3 regions of the Brevibacterium sp. LS14 genome follow, and region 1 is predicted to be linked to each of the others. Evidence: riboswitches for the same ligand, from Rfam matches in the RefSeq annotation. Region 1 holds a riboswitch; each other region holds the start of a gene.
What was found. A riboswitch is a leader RNA that binds a small molecule or an ion and turns the genes downstream of it on or off. The one in region 1 is predicted to bind thiamine pyrophosphate.
Positions count from the first base shown of each region.

Region 1 (6,914 bases):
TGAGCCACGTGTACGCCGCCCCGTCGCCCATCACCTCGGTGAGGAATCCGAAGAGTCCGACGAAGGCGGTCGCGAAGAGCGCCATGACAGGCACCCCGCGCTCGTTGAGGCGGGCGAACAGCCTCGGTGCGGTGCCCTCCTTCGCCATCGCGTAGAGCATGCGGGTCGACGCGTAGAGACCGGAGTTGCCGGCAGAGAGGATCGCGGTGAGGATGACGGCGTTCATCACGCTTGCGGCCACGGCGATGCCTGCACGTTCGAAGACGAGGGTGAAGGGTGAGGCGGTGATGTCCTCATTGTCGGCCGAGGCGAGCAGGGACGGGTCGGTGTAGGGCAGGAGGAACCCGATGACGACGATCGCGCCGATGTAGAAGAGCATGATCCGCCAGAACACCGTGCGGATCGCTCGCGGCATGTCCCGGCGCGGATCCTTCGACTCTCCGGCGGCGACGCCGACGAGTTCGGTGCCCTGGAAGGAGAAGCCGGCGATCATGAACACGGCGATGATCGACATCCATCCCCCCGCGAACGGAGCCTCGCCGGTCGTCCAGTTCGAGAAGCCCGGGGAGGGTCCGCCGAGGATGCCTGCGATCATGAGCACGCCGAGGACGAGGAAGACGAGGACGGCGGTGACCTTGATCGCGGAGAACCAGAACTCGCCCTCGCCGAAGGCACGGGCGGAGAGGAAGTTGAGCCCGGTGAGCAGGGCGAGGAAGACCGCGGCCCAGATCCACGAGGGCACGTCGGGCAGCCAGAACGACATGATCACCCCGGCGGCGACGAGCTCGGCGGCGAGCGTGATCGCCCAGTTGAACCAGTAGTTCCACCCCATGGCGAAGCCGAAGGAGGGGCTGATGTACTTCGACCCGTACGTGTGGAAGGAACCCGCGACGGGCAGGTGGGTGGAGAGCTCCCCGAGGGACTGCATGACGAAGAGGACCATGACGCCGATCGCGGCGTAGGCGAGCAGCGCGCCTCCGGGACCGGCCTGAGAGATCGTTCCGCCCGAACCGAGGAAGAGGCCGGTGCCGATGGCACCACCGATCGCGATCATCTGCAGGTGCCTCGTGTGCAGTCCCCGCTTGAGTTCGCGGGTCTCCGTCGCCGAGGTGTCCGCCTGAGTCATCCTGTCCCCTGCTCGTTGCTGTCGGACCCGGTTGCAGGCCCCGGCCATTCTACTCACATGCCGTCGGCGACGCGGGTGCCGCAGCCGGAGCGGCTGGGGGCGGACGGCGGCGTTGACACGTGCTGGGGAGACGACCAGGATCGATCTCACACCGGTGACGAGGAAGCGACGGAGAGGAAGCGCTATGGCTGACGACGACCAGGTCCGCGAAGCAGTGCGGGCGCGTTATGCGGAGGCGGCGACGGCCTCCGCATCCGGAGTGGGCAACGATGAGCTGCTCCGCGAGGACGGCAGCGCGGACTGCTGTCCCGAATCCCCGCGCGGATTCGGTGCCGGACTCTATGACGCGACGACGGTCGGGGGCATGCCCGTCGGCGCCGTCGAGGCGAGTCTCGGCTGCGGGAACCCCACCGACGTCGCCGAGCTCCGGGATGGCGAACGGGTGCTCGATCTCGGTTCGGGCGGTGGTCTCGACGTCCTCCTCTCCGCCCGCCGGGTCGGTGCGACCGGATTCGCCTACGGGGTGGACATGACCGATGAGATGCTCGCTCTCGCCGAGGAGAACCGGGCGAAGTCGGGCCTGACGAACGTCGAGTTCCTCAAAGGCACGATCGAAGCCGTCCCGCTCCCGGACGCCGCCGTCGACGTCGTCATCTCCAACTGCGTGATCAACCTCTCCACGGACAAGCACTCCGTGCTCAGCGAGATGTTCCGCGTGCTCGCTCCGGGCGGGCGCATAGGAGTCTCCGATGTCGTCTCCGAAGACCGTCTCAGCCCGCAGGAGCGCAGTGAGCGCGGGTCGCATGTCGGCTGCATCGCCGGGGCTCTGTCACGAACGGAGTATGTCGACGGTCTTCGCGCTGTCGGATTCGTCGACGTCGCGGTCGACTTCACGCGTGAGGTCGCCGACGGCCTGCACTCGGCGATCGTGCGGGCGGTCAAGCCGGCCGGCTGAGCCTGGAAACATCGCTCGCCCTCGTGCTCTCCGGTCTCGCCGAGGCGGCCCATCGTCTCCGCGCAGGCGGCGGCCGGTGCGCGCGGGCTTCCGAAACCGCGGCCAGGCTGCAGACCCCTCTCCGGTCATCCCGCCCGGTCGATCTCGCCTGCTCGCAGCTGCACGAGAGTGAGGTCGAGCAGCGGGGTCGCGACCCCGAGTCCCGCCGCGGTCGCCGCGAGGCTGCCGAGGATGTGCTCGGTCTCGTTGGGCAGTCCGGCGGTGACGTCGCGATAGAGCGATGAGGTGAATGAGGAGCCCTCGGCGGTGAGCATCGAGAGCGTCACCGCGCGGGAGCGCGCCGAGATCGGGTGTCCGGCGCCCATCGCCACGGCTTCGAGCTCGTCGACGATCGCGACGACGTGGGGTTCGCCGCCGGCGGCCATGATCGCCCCGACGGGCGCCCGGAAGAGGCACGTGACCACGCCGGCTGCGGCGATGAAGACCCACTTCTCCCAGAGTGCGTCATCGATGGCATCGATGACCTGGAGGCGGAAGCCGGGGACGTCGAGGGCCTCGACGATCCCGGAAGGCACCTCTCCCCCGCCGAGGCGGCCGATCGTCATCGTCGCCATGTCCGTCATCTGCACAACGTCGTATCCGCGCATCGTGCCGATGATCTTCACGAGGCCCCCGAGCACCTGCCCGGGGAACTCCCTGTCCAGGCGGTCGATATGGGCCATGCCGTTGAGGAACGGAATGATGAGCGTGTCCGGCCCGATCGCCGGGCGAATGTCGTCGATGACCTGGTCGAGGCCGCTGGCCTTGACGGCGATGAGGACGAGGTCCGCAGGGATCGGGTTCGCTGCGAGCTCCTCGGCGGTCGTCACGGCCACCGGGTTCGTCCTGTCCTCGTCGGGGCCGATGAAGCGCAGCCCCGATGCGCGCAGCGCCTCGGCGCGCTCGGGTCGGACGAGGAAGGTGACGTCACGTCCGGCTTCGACGAGGCGGGTGCCGAACGCTCCCCCGGTGGCCCCGGCTCCGGCGATGAGGATCCTCACAGCTCTCCCTTCAGGGTCGCTGCCGCTGCGGCGGGATCATCGGCCTCGGTGACGGCGCGGACGACGACGATGCGCTCGGCTCCGGCTTCGCGCACCGCGTCGAGCCGCTCACCGGCGGCGATGCCGCCGATCGCGAACCAGGGCGTACTCACCCGTCCGGTGATCTCCCGCAGGGGCTCGAGGCCGACGGCCGGTCGCCCGGGTTTCGTCGGGGTCTCCCACACGGGCCCGAGGCAGAGGTAGTCGATGTCGGGGTCGGCGTCGGCGGCGAGCGCCTGGTCGATCGAGTGGGTCGAACGGCCGAGGAGGACGTCGGGTCCGAGCACGGCACGGGCCTGGCCGCTCGTGAGGTCACCCTGTCCGACGTGGAAGACGTCGGCGCCGACGAGGAGGGCGACGTCGGCACGGTCGTTGACGGAGAAGAGCCTGCCATGGCGGCGGGCGGCGTCCCGGAGGACCTCGAGGGCGGCGATCTCCTCTCGTGCCTCCAGGCTCTTGTCGCGCAGCTGGATGATGTCGACGCCCCCGGCGTATGCGGCGTCGAGGAACGCGGCGAGATCGCCCTGCTTGGTCCTGGCATCGGTGCAGAGGTAGAGGCGGGCCGCCTCGAGCGCGCGCCGACGCGCGGTTCGAGTCGTGGTCTGCGTGTCTCGCTGGGCGGAGGACGTTGTCATCACGGGAACCATGCTCCTAGAGTAGAGGAGTTCGCGGGAGCCTCGCTGGGAGGCTGAGAGGGCTTCGTGCCGACCGCCGCACCTGATGCGGGTCATGCCGCCGGAGGGAGAATACAGTGCACGTCATCGTCATCGGGGCCGGGATCATCGGGCTCGCCACAGCATGGGAGCTGCGTGGCCGGGGAGCGTCGGTCACGCTCATCGACCCCGCACCCGGCGAAGGGGCCTCGTATGCCGCCGCCGGCATGATCGCCCCGGCCGCGGAGATCGCGTGGGGGCAGTCTCCGCTCTTCCCCCTCATGCGCACCTCTGCCGATCTCTACCCCGAGTTCGCCTCGCGACTCACCGCCGAGACCGGGCACGACCTCGGCGAGACGCAGACGGAGACCCTCGTGTGCGCCGGGGACAGGGCGGATCTCGCGACCCTGCGGGACCTGCGCGCCCTGCAGGCCGAGGCGGGGTCCGAGGTCGAACTCATCACCGGATCCCGGGCCCGCGATCTCGAGCCCGCCCTCTCGCCAGGGGTGAGCGGGGCGGTGCGCATCCCCGGCGATCATGCCGTCGACCCACGACGGATCACCGGCGCCCTGCTCTCGCTCCTCGACGACGACATCGTCCGTGAGGAGGCGACCGGACTCGTCCGCGTCAGCGGCCGCACCGTCGGCGTCGCTCTTGCCGATGGGCGCAGCCTCACCGCCGACCAGGTCGTCGTCGCCGCCGGTGAAGCGGTGGGGACGATCGCCGGCGTCCCCGACCTGCCGCTGCGAGCCGTGCACGGCGACATCATCCGGCTGCGCACCGACGCGAGCGCACCGCCGCTGCTCACCCGCACCATCCGCGGACTCGTCGCCGGTCGGCCCGTCTACATCGTCCCGCGCCCCGACGGGGAACTCGTCCTCGGCGCCACGTCCCGTGAGGACGGACGGCCCGGGGTGCTCGCCGAGGGAGTCCACCGTCTCCTCCACGATGCCGAACGGCTCGTGCCCGGGATCCTCGATGCCGAGATCACCGAGATCACTGCGCGTGCCCGACCCGGATCACCCGATGACGTGCCGTTCATCGGGCGCACGGACCCCGGCTGCGTCGTCTCCACCGGGTACTTCCGCCACGGGATCCTCCTCACTCCGCTCGGGGCCCGCCTCGGTGCCGATCTCACCCGCGGTGAGGACTCGCCGTGGCTGCCCGCAGGGGCGCCCGCGGCCCTTGCTCCCCGCCGCTTCTCCGAAGCCGCACAGTCGAACGAGAGCCCGTCTCCGCGCCTTGTGGCGGCGATGACCACAGCAAGGAAGGAACCATGACCATCACACTCAACGGGGAGAGCAGCGAGCTCGCCTCAGGCACCACGGCCCGCTCGCTCGTCGAGCACGTCACCGGCAGGCAGCTCGCGACGGACGGGACTCCCGTCGACGGAGGCCGTCTCGGGGTGGCCCTCGCTGTCGACGGTGAGGTCATCCGCCGTGGACTCTGGGCCGAGTTCGCCATCGTCGACGGCCAGACCGTCGACATCGTCACTGCTGTGCAGGGAGGCTGAGATGAGCTGGACGATCGACGGAGCGACCTTCGACTCCCGCCTCGTCATGGGCACCGGAGGGGCGAGCACCCTGAGCATCCTCGAGAACGCACTGACCGCCTCGGCGACGGAGCTGACGACCGTGGCGATCCGCCGTTTCGACGCTGACGCCAGGGACTCGGTCTTCGCCCTCCTCGAACGACTCGGCATCCGCTCCCTGCCGAACACCGCGGGCTGCTATACCGCCCGGGACGCTGTGCTCACGGCCAAGCTCGCCCGGGAGGCGCTCGAGACCTCGTGGGTCAAACTCGAGGTCATCGCTGACGAGGACACCCTCCTGCCCGACCCGGTCGAGCTCTTCCGGGCGGCCGAGGAGCTCGTCCTCGACGGGTTCACGGTCTTCGCCTACACCAACGACGATCCGGCGCTCGCGAAGCGCCTCGAGGACGCCGGGGTCGCCGCGGTCATGCCGGCAGGGGCCCCGATCGGCTCGGGTCTGGGCATCCTCAACCCCCACAACATCGAGACGATCGTCGCCCGTGCGCAGGTGCCCGTCATCCTCGATGCCGGCGTGGGCACGGCCTCGGATGCGGCGCTGGCGATGGAGCTCGGGTGCACGGCCGTGCTGCTCGCCTCGGCGGTCACCCGCGCCCATGACGCACCGGCGATGGCTCGGGCGATGGCGCTCGCCGTCGAGGCGGGCCGCCTGGCTCGGGGCGCGGGACGGATCCCCAAGCGTCCGCTGGCACTCGCCTCCTCACCTCACGAGGGCAGGGTCACCACGGAGAACCTGGTGATGGGGCCATGAGCGGGACACCTCTGCGCCCGCTCGTCGAGCCCGTCGACGCGCTCACGCCCGATGAGCTCGCCCGGTACGCGCGGCATCTCAGCCTCCCAGAGGTCGGAGATCTCGGCCAGCGGCGGCTGCGGGCCGCGCGGGTCCTCGTCGTCGGCGCCGGCGGCCTCGGAGCCCCGGTGCTCCAGTACCTCGGGGCGGCGGGGATCGGACTCCTCACCGTCATCGACGACGACCGCGTCGAGGTCTCGAACCTTCAGCGCCAGATCCTCCATCGCGATGCCGACGTCGGCCGCCCCAAGGCAGACTCGGCCAGGGATGCGCTGCTGCGCCTCGACCCGCATCTGTCCGTGACCGCCCTCGCGGAACGCCTGAGCCCGGACAATGCACTCGAGCTCTTCGCCGCCCACGATCTCGTCATCGACGGTGCGGACAACTTCGCGACCCGGTATCTGTCCAACGATGCCGCCGAGCTCACCGGCACCCCGCTCGTGTGGGGGACGATCTTCCGCTTCGAGGGCCAGGTGAGCACCTTCGTGCCCGGTCACGGACCGATGCTGCGCGACCTCTTCCCCGACATCCCCGACGCCGATTCGGTGCCCACCTGTGCCGAGGGAGGAGTCCTCGGCGTCCTCTGCGGTCTCGTCGGATCGACGATGGCCGCCGAGGCCGTCAAGCTCATCTGCGGCATCGGGGACCCCCTCATCGGCAGGCTCCTGCGCACGGATGTGCTGGGGACGACCTTCACGACGCTGCGTTTCTCCGCCGACCCGGATCGGCCTGCCGTGACCGACCTCACCGAGGTCGCCGTCG
Region 1 covers NZ_SJXG01000031.1:168,838-175,751, reverse strand. Annotated here, with positions in the region: gene EZE58_RS03655 (amino acid permease) at 1-1,126, opposite strand, end outside; gene arsM (arsenite methyltransferase) at 1,311-2,081, shown strand; gene EZE58_RS03645 (2-dehydropantoate 2-reductase) at 2,207-3,121, opposite strand; gene thiE (thiamine phosphate synthase) at 3,118-3,795, opposite strand; TPP riboswitch at 3,819-3,921, shown strand; gene thiO (glycine oxidase ThiO) at 3,912-5,093, shown strand; gene thiS (sulfur carrier protein ThiS) at 5,090-5,326, shown strand; gene EZE58_RS03625 (thiazole synthase) at 5,328-6,113, shown strand; gene moeB (molybdopterin-synthase adenylyltransferase MoeB) at 6,110-6,914, shown strand, end outside.

Region 2 (6,914 bases), on a different contig from region 1:
GAGGAGACGAAGCAGCGGGCGCTCGTCAAGCTCTCGAAGTTCACGCCGAAGGTCGGCTACCCGGTCAAGTGGCGCGAGTACCCGGCAGAGATGGCCGCCGACGACCTCGTCGGCAACGTCCGCCGCGCCGCCCGAGCCGAGCACGCCCGCCAGATCACGCGCATCGGCGGGGAGATCGACCGCACCGAGTGGCTGATGACCCCGCAGACGGTCAACGCCTACTACCACCCGGTGATGAACGAGATCGTCTTCCCCGCCGCGATCCTCCAGCCTCCGTTCTTCGACGCCGAGGGTTCGGTGCCGGCGAACTTCGGGGCGATCGGCGCGGTCATCGGCCACGAGATCGGACACGGCTTCGACGATCAGGGCTCGCGCTACGACGGCGACGGCAACCTCGTCGACTGGTGGACGGCCGAGGATCGGGAGCGCTTCGAGGAGCGCACGAAGGCCCTCATCGACCAGTACGACGCGCTCGTTCCCGCCGGTCTCGAGGCCGGTCAGCACGTCAACGGGGCACTCACCGTGGGAGAGAACATCGGCGACCTCGGCGGACTGTCGATCGGGTGGAAGGCGCTCGAACTCGAACTCGGCCGCACCCCCACCGAAGCGGAGGCCGCGGAGTTCTTCGCCGCATGGGCGAAGGCGTGGCGGACGAAGATGCGCACCGAGGAGCGCGTCCGCAGGCTGAGCATCGACCCGCATTCGCCGGAGGAGTTCCGGTGCAACCAGGTCGTGAAGAACATGACGGCCTTCCACGACACCTTCGGCGTGAGCGAGTCCGATGCCATGTACCTCGCGCCCGAGGCCCGCGTGACCATCTGGTAGGTCTCGTCCCGACAACCCTCCGGGCGCTGGGCAACCCTGCGCGGGGTTGCCGAGCGCCGGAGGGTTGCCGGAATCGGGGTCGCCGCGCCTCTATCGGTGCCGGCGGACCATCGTGACGACGCGGAAGTCGAACTCCTCCCAGCTGCCGATCGGCGCCTTCGCCGCCAGCGCCGCCTCGAATTCGCCGATCTCGCGGTACGTCGATTCGAGCGGCAGCGTCATGTCCGCCTCCGCGTAGATGAGTCCGGTCGAGTCGGTGCCGACGACGTCGAGTCCCACCGAGGCAGGGTCGAGTTCGCTGTTCATGACGATCGGCACCCGACCGGGTGTCGTCGCGGGCGGTTCGGGGGTCGCCTCGGTGTGGCCCTGCTGGTCGCGCAGCTCCCGCTGGGCGGTGATGACGAACTCCGCGAACGCCCCGATCCCGATGACCGGCAGCCGTGAGGTGAGCGCATCGGTGGCGACCCTGACCAACCGCGAGCGCGCCTTGCGCGTGAGCGGGGCGAGATCGCCGCCGGACATCGCGACCCCGTCGAAGCCGACGAGCGACTGGTCGATCTCGTCCTCGTTGGGGTTGAGGACGGTCATGTCGAGGCCGAAACGCGCGTACCACGGTCGGGTCGCCTCGGCGCTCGCCTCGTCCCACCAGCGGTAGAAGAGGAAGGGGACATTGATGCCGGCCTCCGAGTAGAAGAACGGGGGCCGCCGTTCTCCGGCGGTGACGGCGAAGGGCACGACGTTGCCCGGCACCGGAGCCGGGCACGTGGCGAACGCGGAGAACGCGAACGGGTAGTTCACCGCGCGGTTGAAGTCGACGACGAGCGATCCGTCGGCGTTGGGGATGCCCAGATCGAGGGTCCGCCACGCCGAGGTGGTCCTCCCGTTCGTGGCATCGTGGAAGTCGAGCTGGAGTCCGGTCGCCGGGCACCCGGAGGCGATGAGCGTGACCTCGCCGTCGGGGCCGGTGAACGTGACCTCGCCGACGACCGTCGTCGTCAGCTCGAGACCCTCCTGCGCGGTGGAGACCGGTTGTGCCTGCGGCTGCTCATAGGGGGTGAAGCGACCGAGGAAGACGAACTCACGGTTGGGGTCGTAGACGGGGACCTCGACGAATTTGCTCAGCAGCGGCGACTTCGCGTCGCGGATCCGCACACCGATCCGCCCACCGCGGTCGATGAGCTCGTAGAGCACGTGCCCGACGGTGAACCAGCCGAGCGAACCGCCCGGCGGCAGCTTCGCACTGAAACCGGTGTCGTTGACCCTGACCTGGGGCGAGTCGTCAGCGGAGGCCTCCCCGGCGGAAGCCCCGTCCCCGGCGGAAGCTCCGTCCTCGGCGGAAGCTCCGTCCTCGGCGGGGCGGGAGAGAAGATCCAAGGTCTGTGCGGCGGGGCCGGCCTTCGTGCTCGGGTCGAGCGCGAGGCGCACCCAGCCGTCGTCGTCGACGGTGAAGGTGCCGGGGGCGTCGGGCCAGGTCGACTCCTCATCGAGCCAGTGCAGGCCGACGACGCTGAGCCAGCCGAAGGGGGTCGCCAACGACGAGTTCCGCGAGTCTCGCCAGGTGTTCCATTCGGCCACGAATTGGTTCACGTCGAAGTCCCCTCGCAATCTCATTCGTCGTCCCGCGTCTGCCGCTTCGGAGCTGTGATCAAAGCACCTGTGATCAAAGCTACCGCAAAGGATAGGCTGAGAAAATGAGCACTCCTCCCACCGACCGGACAGCAAACGCGCAGGTCGCAGCCGATCTCTCGGAATTCGTCTCTGCCTCTCCCAGCTCCTATCATGCCACCGCTGCCGCCGCCGACCGTCTCGGCGCCGCCGGCTTCCACCGGCTCGACGAACGCGACTCCTGGGCGCTCGAACCCGGCCGCGGATACTTCGTCGTCCGCGACGGTGCGATCATCGCGTGGATGACGCCGACAGAGACCACCTCGGTGATCCCGCCGTTCCGCGTCCTCGGGTCGCACACCGACTCCCCCGCCTTCAAGCTCAAGCCCGGTGAGGAGTTCACGACCGCCGGGGTGCGCCAGGTCGGCGTCGAGATCTACGGCGGGCCGCTGCTCAACTCCTGGCTCGACCGGGAGCTCGCGTTCGCCGGGCGCCTCAGCCTCGCAGACGGCACCGTCGTTCTCGCGCGCACCGGGGCGATCGCGCGCATCCCGCAGCTGGCCATCCACCTCGACCGGCAGGTCAACGAGGGCCTCACCCTCGACAAGCAGCGGCACACGACCCCGATCGTCGGTCTCGCCGACCTCGCCGAGGCCGACATCCTCGAGCTCCTCGCCGCCTCCGCCGAGGTGGACCCCGAGCTCATCGTCGGCCACGACGTCTACACGATCCCCGTCCAGGAGCCTGCGCTCTTCGGTGCCGCGGACGAGTTCTTCGCCTCGCCGAGGCTGGACAACCTCCTCTCCGTCCACGCCGGGGTCACTGCGATGGTCGGGCTCGACGCCGAGGCGCTCGACCACCTCGCCCTCTTCGCCGGGTTCGACCACGAGGAGATCGGGTCGAACTCTCGGTCCGGGGCGAGCGGACCGTTCCTCGCCGACGTCGCCGAGCGCATCGTCGCCTCCCTCTACCCCGACGCGACGCGCAGCGACCACCTCGCCGCGCTGGCCGGGTCGGTGTGCGTGTCCTCGGACGCCGGTCACGCGGTGCACCCGAACTATCAGGAGCGGCACGACCCGCAGGTGCGGCCCCGCCTCGGCGGCGGACCGCTGCTCAAGCACAATGCGCAGCAGCGGTATGCGACCGACGCCGTGGGCACCGCGGTGTGGGCTAAGGCGTGCACTGCGGCCGGGGTCGAGTACCAGGACTTCGTGTCGAACAACTCCGTGCCGTGCGGGTCGACGATCGGACCGCTGACGGCGACGCGGATGGGGATGACGACCGTCGACGTGGGACCGGCGCTCTACTCGATGCACTCGGCGCGGGAGATGTGCGCGATCAGCGACGTCGTCGCCCTCGGCGCCGCCGCGAAGGCCTTCCTCCAGGGGGCGTAGGGGCCGGCGCCGCCACTCCGCACGCCGATCCATGCGGGGCCGGCGCCGCCATTCCGCACGCCGATCCACGCGCAGCCGACATTTCCAGCCCCGATCCACGCGGGGCCCGAATTCCGCGTCGCCCAAGACGCGGAATTCCGCCTGCGCGTTGATCGAGAGCGACCGACTTCGCGGGAGCATCGATTTTCTCCCGCCGCGTTGATCGAGCGCGACCGGGTACGCGTGGATCGAGGGCGATCAGCGGTCGACGGGCGGTCGACGAGACGGCCGCCGAACAGTCGACAAGGCGGTCGACGAGGCGGCCGCCGAACGGTCGACGGGCGGTCGACGGGACGCGCTGTTTTGTGGCGACGCGCACACTGTGATAGTCGTTGTGTGACCCCACGGGGGCCTCCGGCAGGAGGCTGAGATCGGGCTAGGGCCGCTCGAGACCGTTGAACCTGATCCGGTTGATACCGGCGGAGGAAGAGAGGATCGCAGATGACTGCGCCCACCCCTGACACATCCGAAAACACCACGCCCGCCGAGGACTTCTCCCTCGAGCAGTACCCCTCGCATTCGCTCGCCTGGGTCGAGGACAGCGAGCACGGCATCCGCGTGCCGGTCACCCGCATCGACCTCGAGGACACGAACGGCCGCCCCAACGAGCCCGTCCACGTCTACCGCACCGTCGGCCCCGGCGCGGTTCCCGAACACGGGCTTCCGCCGCACCGCGCGCCCTGGATCGCCGACCGCGACGACACCGAGACCTACGAGGCGCGCGGACACCTCATCGAAGACGACGGCCGAGCCGCCGTCCGTCGCGGGGCGCCCTCTCAGCAATGGCTGGGTCCGGAACGGTCACCTCGGCGAGCGAAGATCGGACGCACCGTCACGCAGATGCACTACGCCAGGAAGGGCATCATCACTCCGGAGATGCGCTACGTCGCGATCCGCGAGCAGTGCGACGTCGAACTCGTGCGCTCCGAGGTCGCCGCAGGCCGGGCGATCATCCCGTCGAACATCAACCATCCCGAGTCCGAACCGATGATCATCGGCAAGGCGTTCCTCGTCAAGATCAACGCGAACATCGGCAATTCCGCGGTGACGAGCTCGATCGCCGAGGAGGTGGAGAAGCTCCAGTGGGCCGCGAAGTGGGGTGCCGACACCCTCATGGACCTCTCGACGGGCAACGACATCCACACCACCCGCGAATGGATCATCCGCAACTCCCCGATCCCCATCGGCACCGTCCCCATCTACCAGGCGCTTGAGAAGGTCGACGGCGACGCCGAGGCGCTCACCTGGGAGATCTACCGCGACACCGTCATCGAACAGTGCGAGCAGGGCGTCGACTACATGACCGTGCACGCGGGCGTGCTGCTCCGCTACGTCCCGCTCACCGCGGACCGGGTCACCGGCATGGTCTCTCGCGGCGGCTCGATCATGGCCGGCTGGTGCCTGGCCCACCACGAGGAGAACTTCCTCTACACCCACTTCGACGAGCTCTGCGAGATCTTCGCCCAGTACGACGTCGCCTTCTCCCTCGGCGACGGGCTGCGTCCCGGATCGATCGCCGACGCCAACGACGCCGCGCAGTTCGCCGAACTCGACACCCTCGCCGAGCTGACGAAGCGCGCGTGGGCCCACGACGTCCAGGTCATGGTCGAAGGCCCCGGCCACATTCCGCTCCACCTCGTGCGGGAGAACGTCGAGAGGCAGCAGGAGCTCTGCGACGGCGCGCCCTTCTACACCTTGGGTCCGCTGGTCACGGACATCGCTCCCGGCTACGACCACATCACCTCGGCGATCGGGGCCACGGAGATCGCCCGCTACGGCACCGCGATGCTCTGCTACGTCACCCCGAAGGAGCACCTGGGCCTGCCCGACCTCGAGGACGTCAAGACGGGCGTGATCACGTACAAGATCGCCGCGCACGCCGCCGACGTCGCGAAGGGCCATCCGGGGGCGAGCGCCCGTGACGACGCACTGTCGAAGGCGCGGTTCGAGTTCCGCTGGCGCGATCAGTTCGCCCTCGGCCTCGACCCGGAGACAGCGGAGGCATTCCACGACGAGACCCTGCCCGCCGAACCGGCGAAGACCGCGCACTTCTGCTCGATGTGCGGGCCGAAGTTCTGCTCGATGCGCATCTCCCAGGACATCCGCGACACCTACGGAAGCGCCGAGGCGCAGGCCGCGATCGCGGGCATGCAGGCCAAGAGCCGGGAGTTCCTCGAGCGCGGGGCCCAGGTGTACCTTCCCGAGCCGACGGTCGGCCCCCGCCGAGGCTGAGGCGCCGGGGGCGCTGCCAGCGTCGTTCCACGCGGGGCCGGGACCCGGGCCGCCGATCCACGCGGGGCCGGGACCCAGGCCGCCGATCCACGCGCAGCCGGAAATCCGAGTCGCCCCGGACGCGGATTTCGAGCGCCGCGTGGATCGAGCGCTGACCATCGTCGACGGACTCAGTCCCTCACTTCTGCAGCTCGTCGAGGGCTTTCTGCGAGCCGGGGGCGAGTGTGATCGGCTCCGGCGGCACCGCGGTGTCGAGTGTGATGTCCTTCGCGGCCGCATGGACCTTCTCGAGGTCGGCCTTCTTGTCATAGATGAGCTTCGTCAGCGCGCACTGCGTGCCCTCATCCATGTCGTTGCGGACCATGAGGACGTTCGGGGTGACGATCGTCTTCACCGTGCCCGCGCCCTTGTAGGTGTCGGCGGGGATCTCGGCCACCTCGTAGACGGGGTTGAGCTCCTTCATCTTGCTCTCGAGCCCGGAGATGTCGACGAACTCGACGTCCCCGCCGTTCGAGGTGAAGAGGTCGGTGACGCCTGCGGTGGGCAGACCGCCCGACCACACCATGCCGTCGATCGTCCCGTCCTTCATCCCGTCGACCGTCTTGGCCAGGTCGAGTCGCTGCTTCGTCACATCACCGTCGGCGAGGCCCGCGGATTCGATGAGGCGGTTGGCGATGACCTCGGTGCCGGATTTCGGTGATCCGGTCGAGATCGTCTTGCCCTTGAAGTCCTCGACGGACTTGATGTTCGCGTCCTTGCGGACGATGACGTGCGTGTAGTTGTCGTAGATGCGCGTGAGTGCCGAGATCTCCTCGGGCT
Region 2 covers NZ_SJXG01000056.1:50,673-57,586, forward strand. Annotated here, with positions in the region: gene EZE58_RS12965 (M13-type metalloendopeptidase) at 1-825, shown strand, start outside; gene EZE58_RS12970 (DUF1684 domain-containing protein) at 916-2,412, opposite strand; gene EZE58_RS12975 (M18 family aminopeptidase) at 2,517-3,824, shown strand; TPP riboswitch at 4,198-4,308, shown strand; gene thiC (phosphomethylpyrimidine synthase ThiC) at 4,305-6,095, shown strand; gene EZE58_RS12985 (TAXI family TRAP transporter solute-binding subunit) at 6,274-6,914, opposite strand, start outside.
Region 2: another riboswitch for thiamine pyrophosphate. It lies ahead of thiC (phosphomethylpyrimidine synthase ThiC); the one in region 1 lies ahead of thiO (glycine oxidase ThiO).

Region 3 (6,914 bases), on a different contig from region 1:
GTCTCCGGCAGTCGCAGATGTTGGACGAGCGCATCCGAGAGATCCCTCGGATCGATCGTCGAGGCGAGGACGACAAGCGGGACGGCAAGCGCAAGGGCACGGACGAAGATCGCCGCGGCGGATTCGAGGGACCCGGTCGTCATGAGGATCGGACCGAGATCGACGACGACCGCCCCGGTCTTCTCCGCGAGGATCGCCGTGCCCCATGCCGCGAGCAGCGCCCCGAGCGGCAGGAACCACAGGCGCTTGAGTGCTGCCCACAGGTCGAGCCCGCTCAGCGGCAGAGCGAGCAGGGAGAAGCCGAGGACGACCCCGGCCGAGACGATGTCGATGCTCAGCAGCGCCCCGACCATGAGGATGAGGGCGACGGCGATCTTCGTCAGCGGATTGCACCGGACCAGCACAGTCGACCGGACGACGGGGATGAGCTGACCGGGATCCTCGATCGCGACCCTCTCTCGGGCGGGCGCGGCCTCACTCAACGCGCTCACCTCGCAGCGGCTGCGCGCTCGTTCCGAGGCTCACACGCCTGGCCCCGATCGCGTCGAGGAAGTCGTGGTCGTGGCTGACGGCGACGACCGCGCTGCCGTGGTCGAGGACGTCGAGGAAGAGCGTGACAAGTCCCGCCCAGGTCAGCGCATCCTGACCGAATGTCGGCTCGTCGACGATGAGGACCCGCGGCCTGGGCGCGATCATCGCCGCCACTGACAGCCGCCGCATCTCGCCGCCGGAGAGTCCCTGCGGGTGGGCGTCGGCGATCTCGGTGAGCCCGAGTGTCTCGAGCAGGCTGGTCACCCGCGATTCGACCTCGCTCTCACTCCATCCGGCCAACCTGGGGCCGAGGGCGAGCTCGTCGGCCACGCTGGCCTTGAGGAACTGGTGTTCGGGCTCCTGGAAGACCATTCCGATCCTCGGTGCGAGGAAGGCCGACGGCCAGCGGAAGGGCCGTTCGTGCTTTGCGCCTTCGGCCAGTGTCCCGTGGGCGCGCACTTCGCCTGCGAACTCGGGAATGAGTCCGGCCAGGGTGAGCGCCGTCGTCGACTTGCCGGCGCCGTTGGGTCCGACGATGCCGACCGCCTCGCCGGCTCGGATCTCGAGCGAGTGGTCGGTGGTCGCAGGCACCCCCGCCCGTGGCCGGGCCGCACTCAGCCTCTCAGCGGTGAGCACCGTCCCTCCCGGCTCGCCGGATCGCAACGCTCCCGGCTGACGCGGGGGAGTGCGGGAGCCGGACTCGGGCACCCAGATCCCGGTGGCCCGGAGCACCTCGGCGAGGGCGGGATCACCGAAGACCGCGGACGGCGATCCCTGCGCGACGACCCCACCGCGGCCGAGGACGATGACGGTGTCGACGTCGTCCGACCACAGGCTCACCCGGTGCTCGACGACGATCATCGTCGCCGAGGTGGCCGCCTGGACCGTGAGCACCGCGTCCCGGACCGAGGCCGCCGAGGCGGGGTCGATGTTCGCCGTCGGTTCGTCGAGGACGATGACCTCGGGTGCCATCGCGTGGATGCCGGCGAGTGCGAGGCGCTGCTTCTGGCCCCCGGAGAGTGCGGCCGTGGGGTGGTCGAGGGGCAGGTCGAGGCCGAGCGCTGCCAGGGAGGCGGGGATGCGCTCGTCGATGACTTCGGCGCTCATCCCGATGTTCTCCATTCCGAAGGCGACGTCGTCGCCGACGCGGGAGAAGATCACCTGCGAATCGGGGTCCTGGAGGACGAGCCCGGTCACACCTCGGCGAGGATCCGGTGGGGCGTCACCGATCACGAGCTCTCCTCCGGCCTCACCCGATTCGACGGGGAGGACACCCGCGATCGCGTGGAGCAGTGTCGACTTCCCCGCCCCTGACGGGCCGAGGAGGAGAACCTTCTCACCTGCGGCGATGTCGAGGTCGAGGGGGCCGACGGCGAGCGTGTCCCGATCGGCGTGCCGCCACGAATAGCCGCGAGCGCGGATCGGCAGACCCATCAGCGGATGCGGCCGGAGGCGAACGAGGACAGCGCCCCGGTCTTCGCGATCGCACGGTAGGCGTACCACGCACCGATGCCGGAGATGACGATGCCGGAGACGATCGCGCACACGGCGTAGGCGAGCTGGTAGGTCAGCTGCCATTCGGCGTTGTAGAGGATGTTCTCGCTCACGGCCATGAAGGCGGCTGCGACGAGACCGGACAGCGTCGTCACCCACAGCGTGAACCTCCGGTAGCCGAAGGCGGCGAAGACGAGTTCGGCACCGAGGCCCTGGATGAAGCCCGACAGGAGCACGGTCGAGCCGAAGTGGGAGCCGAGGACGCCCTCGACGATCGCGGCGAGCACCTCGCAGAGCAGCGCGGCACCGGGCTTGCGGATGATGGCGCCGGCCAGAGGTCCGGCGAGCACCCAGAGTCCGGCGATGAGTCCGATCGAGGGCGGGAAGGCCTGGAAGCCGAGTTCGATGACCTTCCAGCTGGCGGCGAGCACCCAGAAGATCAGGCCGACCGCGATGCCGAGCACCGCGGTGACGACGTAGTCGACGACGCGCCACTTCTTCGTCGGCGGGGCCTGCGTGTAGGCGGGTGCGGACTTCGCGGCGGTTCCGGGCGCGGTGGTTCTCGGCATTGTGCCTCCTCGTGTCTCAAGGAGGGGTAGAAGAGTCTCGACTTCCTTCGGCGGTGCTAGCCGCATCAGGTTCGAGGGTCTGCAGCATGATCTGCACTCTCAGCGCCCCTGCTGGCGCTCCCCTGTCGTGAGACTTACTGTACAGCACCCGCCGCGCCGCCTGTCGGGACCGCGTCAGGCGATCAGGCAGGCGGCGATGGTCGTCATGTGTCGTGCGGCTGTGGCCAGCTCGGGACGATCATCACCGGACCCTCGGCATGGTGGAGGACCCCGCGGGAGACCGAGCCGAGCAGCGCGCTCTTGACCGCTCCGCGACCACGCGTGCCCATCACCGTCAGCTGCGCCCGCTTCGTCGCCTCCGAGAGCATCGCGGTCGCATCGCCGACGACCACCGAGGTGGAGATCGGCAGACTCGGGAACTGCTCGCCGAGCGCATCCGCCTCCGCCGAGAGCGCGGTCTCGAGCTGCTTCTGCCGACGGTCGGCGACGTCGGCGCCGAGCTCGAGCTCGGGATACCAGTAGAGCCACTCCTCGCCGGCGGGCAGGACGGAGACGACCTCGAGTCCGGCCTCCCTCGAGGCGGCCACCTCGGCGGCGGTGAACATCGCGATCCGCGCGGCCTCCGAACCGTCGACGGCGACGACGACCGGTCCGCGGGCCTCGCCGCGCTGTGCTGAGTGCTGGGGGACGACGATCGTCGGGCAGTGCGCGTGCGGGGGCAGGGCCGTGGAGACCGATCCGAGCATGCGACCGAGGAACCCGCCGCGCCCTCGGGCGCCGACGATGACCACCTCGGCGTTGGAGCTGAGGTTGACGAGGACGCCGGCGGCGTCGCCGGATTCGGCCGCGTAAGTCACGGGTTCGGGATGATCGGCGAGGAGTTCGGACGCCTCGGCGAGGAGCTTCTCGGCTCCCCGCAGTGCGGCCTCGTCCTCGGGTTCGGAGGGTATGGAGGCCATGTTCGGGTAGATCATCAGCGGCATCGTGAACGCCGTGACGACGGTCAGGGGGACGCCGCGGTGGAGGGCTTCGATCGCGGCGTAGCGCAGGGCCAGGGCCGCGAGTTCGGATCCGTCGAAGCCGACGAGGACGCCGAGGTCGCGGCTGAGTCCGGACTCGGCGGGCCGCGGGTCGGCGGCGCGGTCATCGGTCGGGTTCGCAGCGGCCTGGCGAGCGGGGTTCCGGTGGGCGTCAGCGTTCATGGCAGTCCTCTCGACGGGGCCTGACCAACCCTGACGATGACGGCGGCCCCGAAAACCACATCCGTCGTCGTCGCCTCCAGTCTACCAGTGCACTTCTACAGCGTGTAGAAAAGTCGCCGAGGCGGTCGCCGGGTTGCTGTGGCGCCGCGGGGTGGCTGTGGCACCGCCGAGTTGCTGTGGCGCCGCGGGGTGGCTGTACGCCCGCGGGGTGGCTGAGCGGCCGGCGGGCGCATGGGGTTGCCGAGTCGAGGACGCCAAGTGTCGATTTCTGGCTCGCGAATCGACACTGAGCGTCCTCGAGTCGCAGCGCGCCGCGGAAAACCGGGCGGCACCCCGCGTAGGCGCCGGGCGCAGGCCCGATGGACAGCCCGGCCTCAGATGGGAAAGCCGAGGTAACTCAGGGCCGCGCGGATGATGTGCTCCTGACCGTGGGAGAGTTCGCTCGCGATGTCCTCGCGCAGCGCCTCCGACGGCGTGAGCCAGTCGAGGCTGAGCGCGTCCGCGCGCGGGGTGCACTCGCCGCGGACCTCCATGACGAAGCACATCGAGATCGCGTGCTGACGCGGGTCGTGGAGGAGCGCCGCTCCCTCGGTGGGGAAGTACTCGGCGATGTGGAACGGCGCGATGGCCGGGGGGACGACCGGCAGCGCGAGCGGACCCAGGTCGTTCTCGGCATGGCGCAGCAGAGCCGCGCGGATCGACTCGTGGTAGCGGATGCGGCCGCCGACGACCTCGCGACCCAGGGTGCCGTCGTCGAGGCGGCGCAGCAGGAGGCCGATCTCCTCGACATCGCCGGCCTCTCCGACGCGGACGGGGATGGCATTGACATAGGGGATGGGGAGACGGCGACGAAGCTGGGCGAACTCGTTGTCGTCGAACCAGTTCTCGTCGAAGTCGAGGGCAGTGCGGGTCATATCCCGATTGTGTCACAGTTCACCTCGACGGACGGGTGGGAGGAGGGGGGTCGAGGCGGCTCATGCCGGTCGGGTAAAGTATCTTGATGTCAAGATAAAACTCCGGCCGGGCCGCAGCGTCGCAGTGACGTGGCCTACAGTTGAGTCAACCACTCTCCGGCCAGCGGCGGTCGTGACATGGCCCGCAGCGGTCAACGACGATTGAAGGGATTGTCCATGATTGATCATGAGGTCCGTACCCACAAGAGCTCAGAGAACCTGGCTCGTGAGGATCAGCTCGCCTGGAAGATCGCCGAGGTCGCCTCCGACCCGACGCCCGTCGATCCCGAGGTCACCGAGATGGTGATCAACCGCGTCATCGACAACGCCGCCGTCGCGGCCGCCTCGGTGAACCGTTCGGCCCCCACCCACGCCCGCGAGCAGGCACAGGCGCACCCCTTCACCCCGGGTGCGACGATCTTCGGACTTCCCCTCGCCGAGCGCTTCTCCCCGGAGTGGGCGGCCTGGGCCAACGGCGTGGCCGTGCGCGAACTCGACTTCCACGACACCTTCCTCGCCGCCGAGTACTCCCATCCCGGTGACAACATCCCGCCGATCCTCGCCGTCGCCCAGCACATGGGCATCGGGGGAGCGGACCTCATCAACGGCATCGCCACCGGGTACGAGATCCAGGTCGACCTCGTCAAGGGCATGAGCCTGCACCAGCACAAGATCGACCATGTCGCCCACCTCGGCCCCTCGGCCGCGGCCGGCATCGGGGCGATGCTCCACCTGCCCACCGAGGTGACCTTCCAGGCAATCCAGCAGGCCCTGCACGTGACGACGGCGACCCGCCAGTCCCGCAAGGGTGAGATCTCCTCGTGGAAGGCCCACGCACCGGCCTTCGCCGGGAAGATGGCCGTCGAGGCCGTCGACCGGGCGATGCGCGGTGAAGGCGCCCCGAACCCGATCTACGAAGGCGAGGACGGCTTCATCGCGTGGATCCTCTCAGGCCCCGAGGCCCGCTACACGATCCCGCTGCCGGGCAAGGGCGAGGCCAAGCGCGCCATCCTCGACACCTACACCAAGGAGCACTCCGCCGAATACCAGGCGCAGGCGCTCATCGACCTCGCCCGCAAGCTCGGCGGTGAGATCGAGGACCTGACGAAGATCAAGCGCATCATCATCCACACCTCGCACCACACGCACAACGTCATCGGCACCGGCGCGAACGATCCGCAGAAGATGGATCCGAAGGCCAGCCGCGAGACGCTCGACCACTCGATCATGTACATCTTCGCCGTCGCCCTCGAGGACCGCGGCTGGCACCATGAGGACTCGTACACCCCCGAGCGGGCCGCCCGTCCCGAGACCGTCGAGCTCTGGCACAAGATCGAGACGACCGAGGATCCCGAGTGGACCCGCCGCTACCACTCGACCGACCCGAACGAGAAGGCCTTCGGCGGTCGCGTGGAGATCGAGTTCGAGGACGGGTCGACCCTGACCGACGAGATCGCCGTCGCCGACGCCCACCCGCTCGGCGCCCGCCCGTTCGTCCGCGAGAACTACGTCGAGAAGTTCCGCACGCTCTCCGCGGGCATCCTCACCGAGGCCGAGGCGAACCGCTTCCTCGACCTCGCCGAGAACCTCGAGAGCCTCGACGCGGCAGGCGTGGGCCAGCTCAGCTTCGCCGTCGAAGGGCTGAAGCACAGCGGTTCGAAGGGCATCTTCTGATGCTCGGGGCCACCACGACACCGGCCGAGCGCCGGAAGCGGTTCCGCGAGCTCCTCGCCGGCGACGGGATCGTCCAGTTCCCCGGCGCCATCAACCCGATCAACGCCCAGATCATCGAGCAGATCGGCTTCGAGGGCGTCTACATCTCCGGGGGCGCGTTCTCCGCGGCCCTGGGGGTGCCCGACATCGGCCTGACCACCCTCACCGAGGTGGCCGACCACGGCCGTGCGATCGCCCGGGTGACGAACCTGCCGACGTTCATCGACGCCGACACCGGGTGGGGCGAGGCGATGAACGTCGCCCGCACCGTCCAGGAGTTCGAGGACGCAGGGATCTCCGGCATGCACCTCGAGGATCAGGTCAACCCGAAGCGGTGCGGCCACCTCGACGGCAAGGAGGTCGTCACCACCGTCGAGATGACCAAGCGCATCGCCGCGGCCGTCAAGGGCCGGCGGGACGAGAACTTCGTCATCTGCGCCCGCACGGACTCC
Region 3 covers NZ_SJXG01000011.1:67,072-73,985, forward strand. Annotated here, with positions in the region: gene EZE58_RS01825 (energy-coupling factor transporter transmembrane component T) at 1-482, opposite strand, end outside; gene EZE58_RS01830 (ABC transporter ATP-binding protein) at 475-1,965, opposite strand; gene EZE58_RS01835 (ECF transporter S component) at 1,965-2,594, opposite strand; TPP riboswitch at 2,620-2,728, opposite strand; gene EZE58_RS01840 (universal stress protein) at 2,798-3,796, opposite strand; gene EZE58_RS01845 (DUF4916 domain-containing protein) at 4,171-4,710, opposite strand; gene EZE58_RS01850 (MmgE/PrpD family protein) at 4,927-6,423, shown strand; gene prpB (methylisocitrate lyase) at 6,423-6,914, shown strand, end outside.
Region 3: another riboswitch for thiamine pyrophosphate. It lies ahead of EZE58_RS01835 (ECF transporter S component); the one in region 1 lies ahead of thiO (glycine oxidase ThiO).